Regions from separate parts of the Bradyrhizobium sp. USDA 3650 genome, predicted to be linked through region 2. Evidence: predicted binding sites of a transcription regulator. Region 2 holds the regulator's gene; each other region holds the start of a gene.
What was found. The regulator LexA, encoded in region 2, represses DNA repair genes until DNA is damaged. The targets are predictions, from matches to a motif close to TGTTCNNNNTGTGTTCNG.

Region 1 (4,488 bases), 5.3 Mb from region 2:
CATCACGCTTGGCGATAGTCCGATGGGCGGATTAAGGGCGAGCGTGCGGATACCGGTGTAACCGGTGATGTAGCCCGGACGGAGCGCAGCGCAATCCGGGCTACGATCCTCCTTACTTCGGCAGCAGCGCCTTCAGCTTGTCCATGTCGCGCACGTTCATCTTGAAGCCGCCGGGCATCACGATGTCGCCGGGCTTCTGGTCCGGCTTGCAGGCCCCCAGCCATTTCGCTTCGAGCTGCATGGTGGTGTCGCGGCCTGCCGCGCCGGCAGCGCCGCCTTGCGCGTGCGACGACGTCTTCACCGTATAGGCCGAATTGAAATCGCCGGTGATCTCAGCATGCGAGGTCGTGCTGATGCCGGCGACATTGCACTCGGAATCGCTGACATAGCCGGCTGCGGTCTTCTTGATGTCCTGCTTGGCGCAGATCTGCTTGGCCATCGGGGAGATGTTGTTGTTCATCTCCTTGTCGACGGTCTCGTCGGTGCAGTGCTGCATGGTCATCTCGGGCACCGGCGTGCCGGTCCTGACCATCTTCAATTCCCACAGGCCCGCCTTGCGCACCGGCAGGTCGTCAGCGCGGGCGCTGGCTGCCGACAAGACGAGGCAAAGGGCGGAGCCGAGCAAAGCGAGTTTGCGCGTCATGTCGGAAGCTCCCAGCTGAGAGGTAGCGGCGTTGCGAAAGCGCCTCAGTAGAGCGTGCGGATCGGCTGGTCGGCGGCGCCATAGGGCACCCAGCGGCAGGAGAACGAGATGTAGCCGCCCTCATAGGCCTGCATCGCCAGGAATTTGGCGACCTTGCCGTAGCGCGCACAGTGATCGACCGCCACCTGCCGCGCATCGACCTGGGTTGCCATCGAATAGGCGATGATGCCGCCGGTATCGTTGCCCTTGAACGGAGGCACCGGGAGGAGATCGGCGCGCGCCGACTGGCTCGCCATCATACCCAAGGCAAGTAGGCCCGCGGCCGCAATGATTCGCATTCCCGTCACTCCGATTGGTTGGCGGTAGTTTACGGTGCTGGCGCGACGGAGGAAAGAACCGAAGACCCCTCTAACGCAGCATTGCGGTCAACTCGTCGGCAAGTGTTGCCGCGCTGCACTTGACCTCCCCCGGCCTTCGCGGCACCGTCCGACCCTCGCAGATCATGCTGTCTGGATTGCCCATGCGCGCCTCGACCTTCCTGAAATCGCTCCGCTTTGCCGCCGTGCTCGGCCTTCTCTTCGGAGCGCTGTCGCTCGGTGAGGCCAGGGCCGCCAATCCGCTGGAGCTGAATTTCTGGCTGAGCGGGCCGCGCTATGACGGCAACGTCTCCGAATGCGACAGGGCGCTGCCGACGATCGCCAGCCAGTTCTGGGAGAAAGAAAGCTCGTTCTGGAATTCCTCGTTGAAGATCACCGGCTTCGCCGCGGTTCACGAGACCGCGTTCCGGCCCTGGGCGTCCGACAATATTCCCCGCCGCTATTGCACCGGCGAGGCCATGCTCACGGACGGCAAGATGCGCAAGGTGCACTTCTCCATCGTCGAGGATGGCGGCTTCGCCGGCTACGGCCAGGGCGTCGAATGGTGCGTGGTCGGGCTCGACCGCGACTGGGCCTACAACCCGGCCTGCCGCGCCGCCAAGCAATAATTGCTCTGATCCCGACCGATCAGGCGGCCGAACGACGGTCGCCCGAAATTTGTTCTTGAAATGTTCTTATCGCCTGCTAGGCTCGTCTGCACAGTCTAGTTGAGGGGCGTCGCCATGTTTCATTCCAGATTGCATTCGTTCTCCCGCCTGATGATCTCGCTGACGCTTGCGGCCGGGCTGGCTGCGTTGGCCGGTGGCGCAAAGGCCCAGGACAAGCGGCAGAACACGCCCGGCGAGTTCGATTTTTACGTGCTGTCGCTGTCATGGTCGCCCTCCTTCTGCGAAGAGGCGGCGGAGCGCGGCGGCCGCTCGCAGATCCAGTGCAGCGGACGGCCCTACGCTTTCGTGGTGCATGGTCTGTGGCCGCAATATGAGAACGGTTTTCCGGAATATTGTCAGCGGCCGTCGCCGCGGCTGAACCGCAGCATCGTCTCCTCCATGCTCGATCTGATGCCGGCGCCGGGGCTGATCTTCAACGAATGGGACAAGCACGGCACCTGCTCGGGGCTCGCCGACCGCAGCTATTTCGAGACGATCCGGAAGGCCCGCGCCGCGATCAAGATTCCGGCCGAATATCTCGATCTGTCGCAGGCCAAGACCGTGGCGCCGGCGGAGGTGGAGGAAGCGTTCATCAAGGCCAATCCGGGCCTCAGCAATGCCGCCGTCTCGATCACCTGCAACCGGACGCGGCTATCGGAAGTCCGCATCTGCCTCAGCAAGGACCTGCAATTCCGCGCCTGTGAGGAGATCGACCGCCGCGCCTGCCGCCGCGAGCAGGTGGCGATGCCGCCGATCCGGGGTGGCTAGCCCAGGCATCGTGCCTCTTTGCTCAAGCCGCCACGTGGCGTAGTGCTCTTGCATGAATTACCGCCACGCCTTCCATGCCGGCAGCTTCGCCGATGTCATCAAGCACATCGTGCTGGCGCGCATCATCACTTATCTCCAGGACAAGCCGGGTGCGTTCCGCGTCATCGACACCCATGCCGGCGCGGGCCTCTACGATCTCGAAAGCGACGAGGCGCGCCGCGGAGGCGAGTGGCTGACGGGTATTGCGCGGCTGATGCAGGCGCGGCTGTCGAACGACGCCATGGCGCTGACCAAGCCCTATCTGGACATCGTCCGCGCCTTCAATCCGAAGGGTGAGCTCAAGGCCTATCCGGGCTCGCCGCTGATCGCACGCGGCCTGCTGAGGCCGCAGGACCGCCTCTTGCTCTGCGAGATCGAGCCGAAGGCGCGCAAGGCGCTGATCGGCGTGCTGCGCCACGACGAACAGGCCCGCGTGGTCGATCTCGACGGCTGGATGGCGTTGCCGGCTTTCGTGCCGCCCAAGGAACGGCGCGGGCTCGTGCTGATCGACCCCCCGTTCGAGGCGAAGGACGAGTTCGAAAAGCTTGAAGAGGCCTTCTCGGCGGCTTTCGCGAAATGGCCGACCGGTATCTATGTAATCTGGTATCCCGCCAAGAGCCGGCGCGCCACCGACGCGCTGGTGCAATCAGTGGCGCGGCTCGCAGCCGCAGCAAAGCCGCCGGGAAAATGCCTGCGCCTCGAATTCAGCGTGGCGCCACAAGCTGACGGGGCAGCCCTCACCTCCAGCGGCCTCTTGATCGTCAATCCTCCTTACACACTGCACGGCGAGCTCAAGACGATCCTGCCCGAGCTGGAAATGCCGCTCGGCCAGGGCGGCGCTGCCAGATTCCGATTAGAGGTGCCGAGGCCGTAACACTCCGGCATCTTGGGAAAAATATGCAGGAGCGGTGGTCAATCTGCAGAGAACCGTATTATGCTGTTGCGGTGACTGGCTTTACGTTCCGCTTCCGCGAATGGTTGCGGCGGAGTGAAGGCCTAAGAAAGATCCAGTCGGACCGAATGGTCTGCCCAAGGATGGCCAGCTCCCGGGCTTCGTAAGGCCCGGTCATGTCGTGACGTGCGTCTGCGTCACGACGGAGGAGCAATGAGGGGGAGTTTCCCGATGGCCATGACGGGAACGGTCAAGTTTTTCAACGGTGAGCGCGGCTACGGATTCATCAAACCGGACGACGGGGGCCGCGACGTCTTCGTGCATATTACTGCTGTCGAGCGAGCCGGACTGAAGGACCTCGCCGAAGGACAGCGTATTACTTTCGAAGTCGAACCGGACAAGAAGGGCAAGGGGCCGAAGGCGGTCGATTTGGTCATCCTTCCCTAGCGAGCCTGGCGTAAAAAAAATCCCGGCCGCAAGCGGCCGGGAGGTTGGTCCGGTATTTTCTTCTTAACTATCAGAAGTGATAGTTCACGCCTGCGCGCACAACGCTGGCGCTATAGCCGTTTGACACGCCTGTAATCGCGAACTGACTCGTCGACAGATCGATGTAGAGATATTCGAGCTTGGCGCTCCAGTTCGGCGCAAATCCAACTTCCGCGCCGGCACCGATGGTCCAGCCGGCGCTGGTATGCGACTCCGTCCAGCCGAACGTCTGCGCGCGCAGCTCGCCGAAGGCGAGGCCCGCCGTGCCGTAGAATAGCACGTTGCTGAAGGCGTAGCCGGCGCGGCCGCGCAGGGTGCCGAACCACGGATTGGAGAACTTCCACGGCGCGAAGGTGTCGTCGGCACCGGCGGCCTGGATGTCACCTTCGACACCGAACACCCACGGGCCGGTCTGGAAATTGTAGCCGGCCTGAACGCCGCCGACGAAGCCTGACGGCTTTGCGGGATTGTTGTTCACCGAACCCCATTCATAGCCGAGATTGGCACCGAGATACGGGCCGGCCCAGCTATAGGCATTGAGCGGCTGATTGACCGTATAGGGCGCACGTTGCCCGTAATTGAGATCGGCGGCCTCTGCCGAAGCCGTCCAGCCGACTGCAGCCAACGCGGCTGCGC
Region 2 (4,488 bases):
AATTCACCCGCAAACACCGGCACCGCGACGCCGCAGGTGAGGCCGGCCGCGAGCGCCTGATCGGTCCGTTTGAAATAGGAGTTGGCGAATTTGGTGAGGATCACGGGGCGGCCCGCGGCCCAGGCCTTGCCCGGAAGTCCCTCGTCATATCCGAAGTGCAGCTCTTCGCTGACGGCCTTGAACGCGGACAGCCCTTCGCCATAGAGACCGCCACCAAACTCCAGCCGCGTGCGCGTCCGATCGGGCACCCAGAGTTCAACGACGCGAAGGAAGGTTTTCATCGAGCGTGTCCGCCGTCTCAAGCCCTGACAGCATCGGTCATTTGGCTGCGAAGCGGACGTTCAAAATTCAGGCAGGGCGGCTCAAACTTCGTGCGGCGGAGAGGTGCGGGCTTGGTCCATCCGATTGGTTTTCGCGGACGCAAACCACGCCATCTCGCCGGCCACGGCCGGCGATGGCAATTCAATCCTGACCTCCGACCTCGTAGCCGGAGGCGGCTGTGTCAGCCGATCGGCAGGTGCCTGACGGTCGGCTGCCGGTCGGCGATAATCTGCGCCTTGTGCTCTCGCTCGGCGACCGACTGAGTTACCGGCAGCTGCAACACGGTCGCGCGCTGGCCTTCGACGAGCTGCGTCACCAGCACATATTTGCCGTCGGGGAATTCGATCGCGTCATGATGGCGGTCGGGAACGTGCGGGTCGATCTTGCCGAACTTGCCCACGCGGGAATTGATGGTGCGCGTCCAGATCCAGCGATTGTCGTAGCGAACGTCGTCGGCGAAGGCGAGCTCCGTTCCCGGCAGCAGGCAGACGGCAACGGACGGATCGGCTGCCGAGGCGAAGCCGCGCGTCGAGGTGCCGCGGAAGCTTGTCGTGACGATCGTCTCGCCGACTTCGGCGGGTCGCGACGCGACGGCATGCAGGCTGTAGTCACACATCGGGTGCTCCTCATGCTGGGATAGCAACCCGCGTCTCTTAATCGAGGCGCAGGCCTCTATCAGAGTTGAAGCATGAACGCTCTGCTTGGTTGTGGGCAAATCTGCGGCTGGTTTCCGCGAGCCGCGATCACATTATCTTTCCCGAGTTCAATAGGAACAAAGCGAGTTGCGATGCATTCGGGAGGCGCGTGCGCGAATATCGCCGGCTTGGCTGCGGCGGTCGAACTTGATCGCCGGATGGTGTTTCCTCGAACTCGAGCCGCGAAGCGGTGCCGTTTGAAGCGGTGCTGTTTCGTGGGCGTCGCGAGGAGCCAGCCGAAGGAGGGGCCGGATAGTCTGTGCAGAACCAGAACGACTATCCAGCCGGAGCGGACGATGATCCGCTCCAATCTGACCGGCGATGCCGGTAGGAAGCGCGCGAGGCGCCAAGCACCTCCCGTATGAAGTACTCCCGATACTAAGGACTCCCGGTATCAAGGACGCCCGGTATCAGTACTTCCGGTAAAGCCCGATCAGCTTGCCCTGAATCTTCACCCGGTTGGGCGGCAGGATGCGGACCTCATAAGCCGCGTTGGCGGGCTCGAGCGCGATCGAGGCGCCGCGGCGGCGGAAGCGCTTCAGCGTCGCTTCCTCGTCGTCGATCAGCGCCACCACGATGTCGCCGGTATCGGCGCTCTCGTTGCGCTGAATCAGCGCCATGTCGCCGTCAAGGATGCCGGCCTCGACCATGGAATCACCGCGCACTTCGAGCGCGTAATGCTCGCCCGAGCCGAGCATGTCAGGCGGTACGCTGATAGTATGGCTGCGGGTCTGCAACGCCTCGATCGGCGTGCCGGCCGCGATGCGGCCCATCACCGGCACCGCGACGGGACGTTCGCCGTCGTCCGCGGGCAGGCTGGAGCTCGCACGCACCTTGCCGAGATTGCCCTCGATGACGCTCGGCGTGAAGCCGCGGCGGCTGCCTGCGGCTGCCTGGAGCTCCGGCAGCTTGATGACTTCAATCGCACGGGCGCGGTTGGGCAGGCGTCGGATGAAGCCACGCTCCTCGAGCGCCGTGATCAGGCGATGGATGCCCGACTTCGAGCGCAGATCGAGCGCATCCTTCATCTCGTCAAAGGAGGGCGGCACGCCGCTTTCCTTCAGACGTTCACTGATGAACCGCAGAAGCTCGTATTGTTTGCGCGTTAACATCTCGACCAAAGTCCCCCGGTTGATGTCGTCCGATTCCGAGACGCAGAGTTCGGCAATAAGCCGCTACATACTCGAAACAAATCATGAACGGACACTATATGTTCGATACATGTTCCGCAACTGCTTAATTTACCGTGAACAGAGCAAAGTTCGCGGAACGCGCATTGCCGGACGCTCAGACGGGGAGCCGCAACACTTCGCAAGCCGTGCCGGCTTCGGCCTTCGGCGCGAACGGTGCGCGCACGAGAAGTACTTGTGCTGCAGCGAGATTCGCAAGCAGCGAAGAGTCCTGATGATTGACGGGAAGAACGACGCGCGTGCCGTCGTCACGCTCCTCCAGATGCGCGCGCAGATAGTCCTCGCGCTGGTCGTTGGCGCCGATTTCGCGGCCGAGCACGGCGCGTTCACGGCGATGGTGAATCACCGAACGGCCCGACAGGGCGCGAATCAGCGGCACCATGAACAGGAAAGCGCACACGTAGGACGACACGGGATTGCCCGGCAGGCCGATCACCCCCATTGCGCCGAGCCGCCCGTGCATCATCGGCTTGCCTGGCCGCATCGCGATCTTCCAGAACGCCAGTGCGATGCCTTCCTCCCTCAGTGCCTGCTGGACCAGATCGTGGTCGCCGACCGATGCGCCGCCGGTCGTGATCAGGATGTCGGCGCCGCTCTCGCGGGCGCGGCGGATGCCGGCGGTGGTCGCCTCCAGCGTGTCGGCGGCAATACCAAGGTCGATGGTCTCGGCGCCCTCGCTGCGGGCGAGCGCGTGCAGGGCGTAGCCGTTGGAGTAGACGATCTGGCCGTGGCCGGGCGTGGTGCCCGGCATCACCAGCTCGTCGCCGGTGGCGAGAATGGCGACCCTCGGACGCCTGAAAACGGCAAGGTGCGGATGGTTCATCCCGGCGGCGAGCGCGAGGTCGCGCTCGGTGAGACGACTTCCCTTGCGCAGGAGCACGTCGCCCTCGCGGAAATCGACGCCTGCGGCGCGGATGTGCCGACCGGCGATCGCGGCTTCCTTGATCGTGATGCGCTTGCCGGCGGCGACCGTATCCTCCTGGATCACGACGGCGTCCGCGCCACCGGGAACGACGCCGCCGGTGAAGATCCGCACGGCTTCGCCGGCGCCGACCGTCCCCGCGAACGGTCGGCCTGCCGCGACTTCGCCGATGACGGTGAGCTCCGAATCGATCGTCGCGGCATCGGCCGCGCGCACCGCGTAGCCGTCCATCGCCGACATCGCCTGCGGCGGCTGCGTGCGCCGCGCCGCGACGTCACGCGCGAGCACGCGATGGTAGGCCTCGTCGAGGGAGATCATTTCTTCCGGCAGCGGCTCTGCACCCGCCAGCACCGCGGCAAGCGCGTCAGAAACCGGCATCAAGGCCACGGCGAAAACTCCTGCTCGGCACGTTCGGGCGAATGTTCCGCAAATCTTCTAGCCGAGCGCGGGCGCAGAGGCAAAAACGGCTGAGCGCGCGCAGTCATCCCGCCGCTTCACATTGTTCCGGAAGGCAGGATCGCGCGCGTCGCGGCATGATCCGAAGAACCCGACAGATCGGCAGGAGAGTGGTCATGGAAGGGCGAGAACGACGAGCGCCCCGGGCCTGGATCGATCAGCTCCCTGGCTGCCCGGGAGTTACGTCGGGCGCCTTGGGCCCCTGATCCTTGTCGGGCAGCGGATCGGCCTGGGATTTCAGGTCGGCGGCCTTGCTCACGAGCTTGGCGGAAAGCTCCGAATCTGAGGTTGTCCTGGCGAATTCAAGAAGAAGAGAGGCCTGCTTGGTGAGGTAGGTCTTGCCCAGCACGATGATGCATCCGTTCGTAGAAGTCCCAACGGACTCTAAGAGTCCGGAAGGCGGTATTCCGTTCCGGGAACTCTGTATAAAAATGCACAAAGTGATTGGGTTCCTCAATTTTTCAAAATTGTTCCCGTTGGGCCGTGCCGCCAAGGGTTTCGCGACGACGCCTCGTCGTCAGATGCCCAATGCCTTTAATGCGTTCCCGACGTCACGCGGCGAGGTCACATGCACCGCTGTCAAGCCGCGCGCCCGCGCTCCCTCGATGTTTTCGGCAAGATCGTCGAAGAACACGATGCGCCCGGCGGGCACGCCGATTGCCGCAACGACGTGGTCGAAGGCCTGCGCATCCGGTTTGCGCAAGCCGATGCTGGACGACAAATACAGCTCGCGGAAATGGCCGAGGACGCCGGCATATTCCCTCGAGAAATGGTCCACGTGCGGCCGGTTGGTGTTGGAGAAAGCGTAGAGCGGCATCTGCTTCGCTGCGCGCGGCAGCAGCTCGGCGATGTCAGGCATTTCGCCGGCGAAGATCGCGTTCCAGCCTTCCAGGAACTGCGCGTC
Region 3 (4,488 bases), 7.3 Mb from region 2:
TGCGGAAGGCAATTTCCTCCAGACGAAGCGCGTGTAGAAGCCGAGCGCGATATTCGCCAGTTTGGACTGGCGAAGCGTGTCTGCCGCAAGATGGTTCGTGGTCAAAATCAGATGTGACACGATCAGCTCTCAAAGGAGTCCGGCGCGCTGTGTGGCGCCGGCAACGGTCAAATCTGTCGTCGAAACAAGGTGTGTCATGCCAATGACTTCACGATGGCGTCGTCAAAACAGACCCGTAACGCCACAGCCGATCATTGGTCAGATGCGTGCCACCCCACCAGCGGTCGATCGGATTGTGGCGACTGAAATCCTCCTGGTGAGCCAGAACAGCCTCCCCGAACTCGGTCAGTGACAACCGGCTGCGGAGATAGACCTCGTGCCGAGCTCTTAAATTTTCGCGATCGATTGTGCGCAGTTCGTCGCCCAGCCCGGCCACTACGGGCCTGGGGCCGAGCGCGAGCCCCTCGAGCAACGAACCCAACTCAAATTCTCCGAACACATATGTTCGCCGATGCGAGCGCAGGTGAAACAACGAACCCGTGTTCGCAAACCCTCTGGCAAGCATCTCCAAGAACCGCATCTCGGTCGCACCGAGTCCCGTCGAAGGCGACGGGAGTTCTGCCAAGAGATCGAGCAAGGCCGGGCGCAGCATCAGCAATGCACTGAGATCCTGGTAAAGGAGATCGACGCACGCCTCAGGGGTCATTGCGCGGTAGGCCGACCACGCCAACCGGGCAGTCTCGAACTCCTGGGCCCTAACAGGCACGACATGAATGTGCGGCTCGGATGCAGCGAGATCCTCACCGTGTGCTGTCGTCAGCTCGGATGCCACAAGTCGAAGTTTAAGCTTTCCCACCAGCGAGGAGCAGGAGCTGAGGTGGTCCAGCAGGCAGACGAGCTGCAATTGATCCCGGGGAGCTGGGTCGAACCAAAGTTCAACCACGTCATATTGCTCGCAGAAGTCCGCAAGCGACAAGTCTTTGCGATCCTTGATGCTCTTGGGCCACCGGATGCCCCAATCAGACCAATGATCACCCGGCCCGAGATTCGCCGAACGCGGCGCGAAATAGGCTGCGAGCTTCTCGGGCGAGGGCAGCGGTCCCCACTCAAAGTGAAACGAGGACGAGATGACAAGCTCCGCCAACCCGGATCGTGCGAGCTGGCCTCCGGACGAACTGGTCAAGATCAGACGCTTCATCGCACCACCCGGTGCCCCCACGCAAAACGAAACAGGCGCCGAAGACGTCGGCAACTCAACGTCCTCAGCGCCCGCTCCTCGCGAAAAACTCTACTGTTGAAGCTTACTCGTCGCCCGGCTCTTCGCCGTCGGCGTCACGCTCGGGGCTGCCGGCGAGAATCTGCTCGGCGATCAGACCGGAGTTCTGACGGATCGAGGTCTCGATCTTGGCGGTGATGTCCGGGTTGGCCTTCAGGAATGCTTTCGAATTCTCGCGGCCCTGGCCAAGACGCTGGCTGTCATAGGAGAACCATGCGCCGGATTTCTCGACGATGCCGGCCTTGACGCCGAGATCGAGGATCTCGCCCATCTTGGAGACGCCCTCGCCGTACATGATGTCGAATTCAACCTGCTTGAACGGCGGCGCCAGCTTGTTCTTGACGACCTTGACGCGCGTGGTGTTGCCGACCACTTCGTCGCGCTCCTTGATCGCGCCGATGCGGCGGATATCGAGGCGGACGGAGGCATAGAATTTCAGCGCGTTGCCGCCGGTGGTGGTTTCCGGCGAGCCGTACATCACACCGATCTTCATGCGGATCTGGTTGATGAAGATCACCATGGTATTGGACTTGTTGATGGACGCCGTCAGCTTGCGCAGCGCCTGGCTCATCAGGCGGGCCTGCAGACCCGGCAGTGCATCGCCCATCTCGCCCTCGAGCTCGGCCTTCGGCACCAGGGCCGCGACCGAATCGATCACCAGCACGTCGACCGCGCCGGAGCGCACCAGCGTGTCGCAGATTTCCAGCGCCTGCTCGCCGGTGTCCGGCTGCGAGATCAGGAGCTCGTCGATGTTGACGCCCAGCTTGCGCGCATAGACCGGGTCGAGCGCGTGCTCGGCGTCGATGAAGGCGCAGATGCCGCCCTTCTTCTGCCCTTCCGCCACCGTGTGCAGCGCCAGCGTGGTCTTGCCCGAGGATTCCGGCCCGTAGATCTCCACGACGCGCCCCTTCGGCAGGCCGCCGATCCCGAGCGCGATGTCGAGCCCGAGCGAGCCCGAGGAGACCGCCTCGACGTCCATCGAACGGTCGTTCTTGCCGAGCTTCATCACCGAGCCCTTGCCGAACTGCCGCTCGATCTGGGAGAGCGCGGCGGCCAGAGCTTTACTCTTGTCCATGGAAGATCCTTCGACGATACGCAGGGCAGTGGTGGACATTGGGTCGTGCTCCTTATGGCGAGGATTCGCTAGAGGGACAAACGGCTGGCGAGGCGGCGCGGCGATAAAATCAATGTACCCCATTTGTTCTAGGTTCGCAATATGTTCTTTTGCGGATTTGCGCGTTAAATGACGCGCATCAAAGACGGATGCCCCGCGCGCCGTCAGAATTCCGTAATCCTGCGGCACCGAACCTTTTCGCGGTCTGCGGCCTTCTCTTGCATGGGAGTCTTGGACGGGACCGCAACTCTGGGGACCTCAGTCATGACGAACAACACGCATCACGATACGAGCCGGCGCAATCCACTGCTGGAGGCGGCGCAGGAGGAGATGCGCAAGTTCGAGCGCAAGGAAAACGAGTTCCGCAAGAAGGACCGCGAAGAGCGTGCCGCCGAGCTCCGTTTGCCGCTGGACGCGATCAAGGTTCACTAAAGCGGCCACGACGAGGGCTTAGGAGCTGACCGAGCAGGCCTACCGACTCGGCAGGCGGCGGTGTTTGGCGCCGGGACCGCGCTGGCGACGGTGCCCGAGCGACCGCCATTGATCTCACGGAGATCGACACGGGAATGGGGATTCGCAGGGCCTTGGAGGTGAAATCCGAGGCGATAAGGTACCTGAATACTACCACTAACTCATTGATTGAACGACGGAATTTTCCGGCAGGCTACTGTGCATGGGGTTGTTTTCGTGTTTTTTAAAAAGGCGCGCACGGGCCTTTCCACCCCCGGAGCCGTCCCGGCACCCAACATCGCCTACAGCAGAACCAGCAACCCGATGCCGATCACCAGCACTACGAAGCCAGCCGCCGTCGCGGCGGCGAATGACCGCTCTACGTTGTCCATGATGCCACCCCGTTGCCGGTGCGCCACGTTTCCCCCATGGCACCACCGTCGCTGCGGAATCTCGCCTGCGGTTGTGTCCTGAGTTGTGCGAACGGATGTCGAAATTGGGACCGGTGCGGGGCCAGTCTGCGGCCCCCGCGCCCTGGCTTTCGCTGCCACCGTCGGGCCTTGTCAGGCTGTCGTAAGCTGAGCCGGCTAGGGTCGCCTGGCTATGGTGTTGCAGCCCAGCACCTCAGCCTCCAATAACCTTCTCCCCGCTTGGTTCTTCCAAGCGGGGTTTTTTCATGCTGATTTCCTTGCCGATTTCTTTGCCGATTTTCATGCCGATTTTCATGCCGGCCGGCCGGTTTGCGAGCCGGCCTCCTCCTGCGTCAGACGCAGCGAGAAGGCGCGGATCGCCGGCGCCGCGAGCAGCACGATCGGCAGCATCGCCGCCCATGCGATCAGCCACGACACCATCCAGTGCGCGAGGAAGTCCAGCGCGTTCCCTGCGGGAAAGCTGGCGATGCCCGCGGCGACCAGCGAGGTCAGTCCGGACTGGATGATTCCGAACACGAAATGAGAATAGCGGCGGGGAATGCCCAGCATGACGCGCCCATGTTGCTGACCGTCATCGGACCAAGCAAGGCACATGCCGCCGCGTTCCGGAAGGCGCCCTTACCCATCCCAGGAACTCTGTTCATGGCCGGAGAACCACGGAGAGGTCTCGCGCCGCCGCCGGCGGCGGTAGCGCGTGCGTTTGCGGGATAGCCGTGCGCTATCCGGGGCTTACCGACAGATTAGCTTTCCCAGGAATATTATGCCGCCCAGCATGTTCTCAGTGATGGAAGTGAATCGTGGGAGAAGGCCATGAATCACAGGGGCGTCGAGTTCACCGTCGCCAAGACGGCACTTCCCGGCATCTGGCAGTGGCAGTTCCGGATCGGCGAGCAGATCAAGACCGGCCGGACCGAGACCAAGATCGATCTGTTGGCGATCCGGCGGGTGCAGCTGCGCATCGATCGCGAGCTGAAGGCGATCGGGCGCGACACGGCCTGAGCGGCAAGCCTAAACGGCAGGACCGAGATCGGCGGCGGCTGGCGCGCCCCGGCGCGCCGCAGCCGTCATGGCCTATAGGACGCAGCGGCGCCCATGGGGCTATTCCGTAGCCGACCGGAATTGATCTGCCGACGGTTTGGGATTGGACTGCCCGCGATTATGGCCGTGGGGACGGAGCCATCAGGCGCGATCGGTGCGAACCATGCCGCTCTACTTCT
Region 4 (4,488 bases), 2.0 Mb from region 2:
GCGAGGTGATAGCGGTCGAGCTCGTTGAGCACGACCATGTCGAACGGCGTCGTCGTGGTGCCTTCCTCGGCAAAGCCGCGGACGTGCATGCCGGCGTGGTTGGTGCGGTTATAGGTCAGCCGGTGGATCAGATAGGGATAGCCGTGATAGGCGAAGATCACCGGCTTGTCGCGGGTGAACAGGCCGTCGAAGTCGCGGTCGGACAAGCCGTGCGGGTGCTGCTCCCTGGGTTGCAGCGTCATGAGGTCGACGACGTTGACGACGCGGATCTTCAGCTCGGGCAGCGCCTTGCGCAGCAGGTCGACGGCGGCGAGCGTTTCCAGTGTCGGCACGTCGCCGGCGCAGGCCATCACGACATCGGGCTCGCCATTTGCGTCTTCCGTGCCGGCCCAGCTCCAGATGCCAATGCCGGCATCGCAGTGCGTGGCTGCCTCCTGCATCGACAGCCATTGCGGCGCCGGCTGCTTGCCGGCCACGATGACGTTGATGCGGTCATAGGTGCGCAGGCAGTGATCGGCGATCCACAGCAGCGTGTTGGCGTCCGGTGGGAAGTAAATGCGGACGACGTCGGCTTTCTTGTTGGCGACGAGATCGACGAATCCGGGGTCCTGATGGCTGAAGCCGTTGTGGTCCTGGCGCCAGACATGCGATGTCAGCAGATAGTTGAGCGAGGCGATCGGGCGTCGCCACGGCAGATGCCGGGTCACTTTCAGCCATTTGGCATGCTGGTTGAACATGGAATCCACGATGTGGATGAACGCCTCGTAGCAGGAGAAGAAGCCGTGCCGGCCCGTGAGCAGGTAGCCCTCCAACCAGCCCTGGCACAGATGTTCGCTCAGGACTTCCATCACGCGTCCGTCCTGGGCGAGATGCACGTCGTAAGGTTTTGTCGGCTCCATCCAGACGCGTTCGGTGGCCTCGAACACCGCATCGAGCCGGTTTGAGGCGGTTTCGTCCGGGCCCATGATGCGGAAGTTGCGGGCCTCGGCGTTGAGGCGGATGACGTCGCGCAGGAATTTGCCGAGCTCGCGGGTTGCCTCCGCCACGATGCCGCCCGGCTGAGGGACCTCGACGGCGAAGCTGCGGAAGTCCGGCAGCTTCAGCTCCTTCTTCAGAAGGCCGCCATTGGCGTGCGGATTGGCGCCCATGCGGCGATTGCCTTCGGGCGCGAGCGCCTGGAGCTCGGCAACGAGCGCGCCGTTCGAGTCGAATAGCTTTTCCGGCTCGTAGCTGCGCATCCAGTCTTCGAGAATCTTCAGATGCGCCGGGTTCTCGCGACAGTTTGCTACCGGCACCTGATGTGCACGCCAAAAACCCTCGACCTTCTTGCCGTCGACTTCCTTGGGGCCGGTCCAGCCCTTCGGGCTGCGTAGCACGATCATCGGCCAGCGCGGGCGTTCGACGCTCTCGCGGCCGTCGCGGGCGTGCTGCTGGATCGACCGGATGCTGGCGAACGCGACATCCAGCGCGTCCGCCATGGCCTGATGCATCGGCTTGGGATCGTCGCCCTCGACGAATAGCGGCTCGTGGCCGAGCCCGCGGAAGAGATCGCGGATCTCGTCGTCGCGCATCCGCCCGAGCACGGTTGGGTTGGCAATCTTGTAACCGTTGAGATGCAGGATCGGCAGCACCGCGCCGTCATGCGCAGGATTGAGGAACTTGTTGGAGTGCCAGGACGCCGCGAGCGGGCCGGTCTCGGCCTCGCCGTCTCCGACGACACAGGCGACGATCAGGTCGGGATTGTCGAATGCCGCGCCATAGGCATGCACCAGCGCGTAACCGAGCTCACCGCCTTCGTGGATCGAGCCGGGCGTTTCCGGTGCTGCGTGACTCGGGATGCCGCCGGGGAAGGAGAATTGCCTGAACAGCTTGCGCAACCCGTCGGTATCGCGCGCAATATCGGGATAGATCTCGCTGTAGCTGCCTTCGAGATAGGTGTTGGCGACCATGCCGGGGCCGCCGTGACCGGGACCGCAGACATAGATCACGCTCAGGTCCAGCGCGCCGATGACGCGGTTGAGATGGGCATAAATGAAGTTCAAACCGGGCGTCGTGCCCCAATGGCCGAGCAAACGCGGCTTGATGTGCTCGGGCCGTAACGGCTCGCGCAGCAGCGGATTGTCGAGCAGGTAAATCTGCCCGACGGAGAGATAGTTCGCGGCGCGCCAATAGCGGTCGAGCAGATCGAGGTCGCTGCTCGCTGCGGCCAATTGTTGTTGATTTGTCATGTTCCTGCCGACCTTCACCCGGGATCGTCACCAACCGAGTTCCGGCGAGATCGATCCTTCGGCTGCATCAAACGAGATCGCCGTGACGCCACTGTTGCGTGAGGTCAAAAGCGGGCGCGCGAAGTTTGGGCAGCTCTACTGTGCATGGGGTTGTTTTCACGTTTTTTGGTTTGTGTTCTTGATTTGTTCCATCGACGTGCTATCTTGGCTTCATGAGTCCAGCATCCTCTCATGCTCTCAAGCACCCGCCGGTCACGGCGCCCTCCGAGCCGGCGGGTGCGCCTTCTGACTTCCCTGAGCTGGCGGTCGCCATCGACCGCCAGCGCAGGCGAGGCCGGGGCGCGCAGTCCAACGCCAGCGGCCGCTTTGAGGCCGAGGCGCGCGTCGCATTCGACGATGGCTGGCAGAGCCTTGAAGAGCTGCCTCCGTTCAAGACCACGGTCGGGGTCGACACCTCGCGCAAGGTGATCACCCGCAACGAATCTCCCGACATCGGCTTCGACCGTTCGATCAATCCCTACCGCGGCTGCGAGCACGGCTGCGTCTATTGCTTCGCGCGGCCGACCCATGCCTATCTCGGCCTGTCGCCGGGGCTCGACTTCGAGTCGAAGCTGTTCGTGAAGCCCGAGGCGCCGGCGCTGCTCGAGAAAGAGCTTGCGGCGCCGGGCTACGAGCCGCGGATGATCGCGATCGGCACCAACACCGATCCCTATCAGCCGATCGAACGCGAGCGCAAAATCATGCGCGGCATTCTGGAGGTGCTGGAACGCGCCGGCCATCCCGTCGGGATCGTCACCAAGTCGGCACTGGTGACCCGCGACATCGACATTCTCGCGCGCATGGCCAAGCGCAACCTCGCCAAGGTCGGGATCTCCGTGACCTCGCTCGATCCCAAGCTGGCGCGCACCATGGAGCCGCGGGCGTCCACGCCGTCGAAGCGGCTGGAGGCGCTGAAGCAGCTTTCCGAGGCCGGCATTCCGACCACCGTCATGGTCGCGCCCGTGATCCCCGCGCTGAACGATTCCGAGATCGAGCGCATCCTGGATGCCGCCGCCCATGCCGGCGTCAAGGAGGCCTCCTACGTGCTGCTGCGGTTGCCGCTCGAGGTGCGCGATCTCTTCCGCGAATGGCTGATGGCGAATTATCCGGACCGCTATCGTCATGTCTTCACGCTGATCCGCGACATGCGCGGCGGCCGCGACTACGACGCGAAATGGGGCGAGCGCATGAAGGGCACCGGCCCGATGGCCTGGACCATCGGCCGCCGCTTCGAGATCGCCTGCGACAGGCTCGGGCTGAACAAGCGGCGCTCCAAGCTGACGACGGATCATTTTGCCAAGCCGAAGCGGAACGGCGATCAGCTCAGCCTGTTCTGAGGGACGAAGTGGGAGAGGCGTCGTATGAGCAAGGAACTGCCAGCTCCAATCCCGCGGCTCACCGTCATTACGCTAGGCGTGAATGACATCCGCGCCAGCATTGCCTTTTACGACGCGCTTGGTTTCTCGCGCCGGCTCAAGGCGACCGGCGAGGCCGTTGCGTTCTATGACACCGGCGGTCCGGTGCTCGCGCTGTTTCCCTGGGATCAGCTCGCGGTCGACGCCAAATTGCCGGATCATCCGAGGCCATCGACGTTTCGTGGCATGACGCTCGCGTGGAACTGCCGCGCGCCTGAGGAGGTGGACGCGGTGCTGGCCTTCGCCGTCAGCAAGGGCGCCGCGCTGCTGAAGGCCGCGCATGAGACCGACTATGGCGGTTATTCCGGCTATTTCGCCGATCCTGACGGCCATCCCTGGGAAGTCGTGGCCGCGCCCGGCATCGAAGTCGGCGAGGACCGGCGGGTGCATCTGGCGGAATAGGGCGGCTGACTTGAATAACGGGAATTGTTCGAGGTTCCCGGTTGCGCAGGCCATGCCGCTTGCGCACGATCCCGGCCATGATTCGGGATCAATCCGCCAAGAAGCCGGCCAAAGGCGCGTCCAAGAAGGTTGCGCCTGAGAACAAGAAGGCTGCGCCTAAGAACGAGAAGGTTGCGCCGAAAAAAATTGCCAAGGCGCTGGCCGGCACCAAGAGCGCCATCATCGTCGCCCCAAGCTTCCGCCGCGAGCGCGCGCTGATCAAGCGCGGCGTCTGGCCGGTGGCGGGCTGCGATGAGGCCGGCCGCGGGCCGCTGGCCGGTCCTGTGGTGGCGGCGGCGGTGATTCTCGATCCCGACCGCATCCCACGCGGCATCGACGATTCCAAGCGCCTGACCGCCGAGGAG

Region 1: a site for LexA is predicted at 1,679-1,696, ahead of ACVIN2_RS25995 (ribonuclease T2 family protein). Genes of this name have one in related genera too.
Region 3: a site for LexA is predicted at 2,483-2,500, ahead of recA (recombinase RecA). Genes of this name have one in related genera too.
Region 4: a site for LexA is predicted at 2,402-2,419, ahead of ACVIN2_RS10610 (PA0069 family radical SAM protein). Genes of this name have one in related genera too.

The regions. Positions count from the first base shown of each region.
Region 1 covers NZ_JBSRZG010000001.1:5,546,608-5,551,095, reverse strand. Annotated here, with positions in the region: gene ACVIN2_RS26015 (ATP-binding protein) at 1-61, shown strand, start outside; gene ACVIN2_RS26010 (DUF3617 domain-containing protein) at 113-643, opposite strand; gene ACVIN2_RS26005 (hypothetical protein) at 688-981, opposite strand; gene ACVIN2_RS26000 (hypothetical protein) at 1,164-1,628, shown strand; gene ACVIN2_RS25995 (ribonuclease T2 family protein) at 1,743-2,435, shown strand; gene ACVIN2_RS25990 (23S rRNA (adenine(2030)-N(6))-methyltransferase RlmJ) at 2,488-3,348, shown strand; gene ACVIN2_RS25985 (cold-shock protein) at 3,598-3,813, shown strand; gene ACVIN2_RS25980 (outer membrane protein) at 3,884-4,488, opposite strand, start outside.
Region 2 covers NZ_JBSRZG010000001.1:231,999-236,486, forward strand. Annotated here, with positions in the region: gene ACVIN2_RS01105 (GAF domain-containing protein) at 1-281, opposite strand, end outside; gene ACVIN2_RS01110 (hypothetical protein) at 503-937, opposite strand; gene lexA (transcriptional repressor LexA) at 1,427-2,128, opposite strand; gene ACVIN2_RS01120 (molybdopterin molybdotransferase MoeA) at 2,304-3,515, opposite strand; gene ACVIN2_RS01125 (hypothetical protein) at 3,742-3,933, opposite strand; gene ACVIN2_RS01130 (HAD family hydrolase) at 4,102-4,488, opposite strand, start outside.
Region 3 covers NZ_JBSRZG010000001.1:7,576,169-7,580,656, reverse strand. Annotated here, with positions in the region: gene ACVIN2_RS35675 (hypothetical protein) at 1-120, opposite strand, end outside; gene ACVIN2_RS35670 (hypothetical protein) at 209-1,198, opposite strand; gene recA (recombinase RecA) at 1,302-2,390, opposite strand; gene ACVIN2_RS35660 (hypothetical protein) at 2,655-2,822, shown strand; gene ACVIN2_RS35655 (DUF2798 domain-containing protein) at 3,563-3,820, opposite strand; gene ACVIN2_RS35650 (hypothetical protein) at 4,082-4,270, shown strand; gene ACVIN2_RS35645 (DUF6894 family protein) at 4,473-4,488, shown strand, end outside.
Region 4 covers NZ_JBSRZG010000001.1:2,232,544-2,237,031, reverse strand. Annotated here, with positions in the region: gene ACVIN2_RS10615 (phosphoketolase family protein) at 1-2,228, opposite strand, end outside; gene ACVIN2_RS10610 (PA0069 family radical SAM protein) at 2,441-3,604, shown strand; gene ACVIN2_RS10605 (VOC family protein) at 3,629-4,084, shown strand; gene ACVIN2_RS10600 (ribonuclease HII) at 4,162-4,488, shown strand, end outside.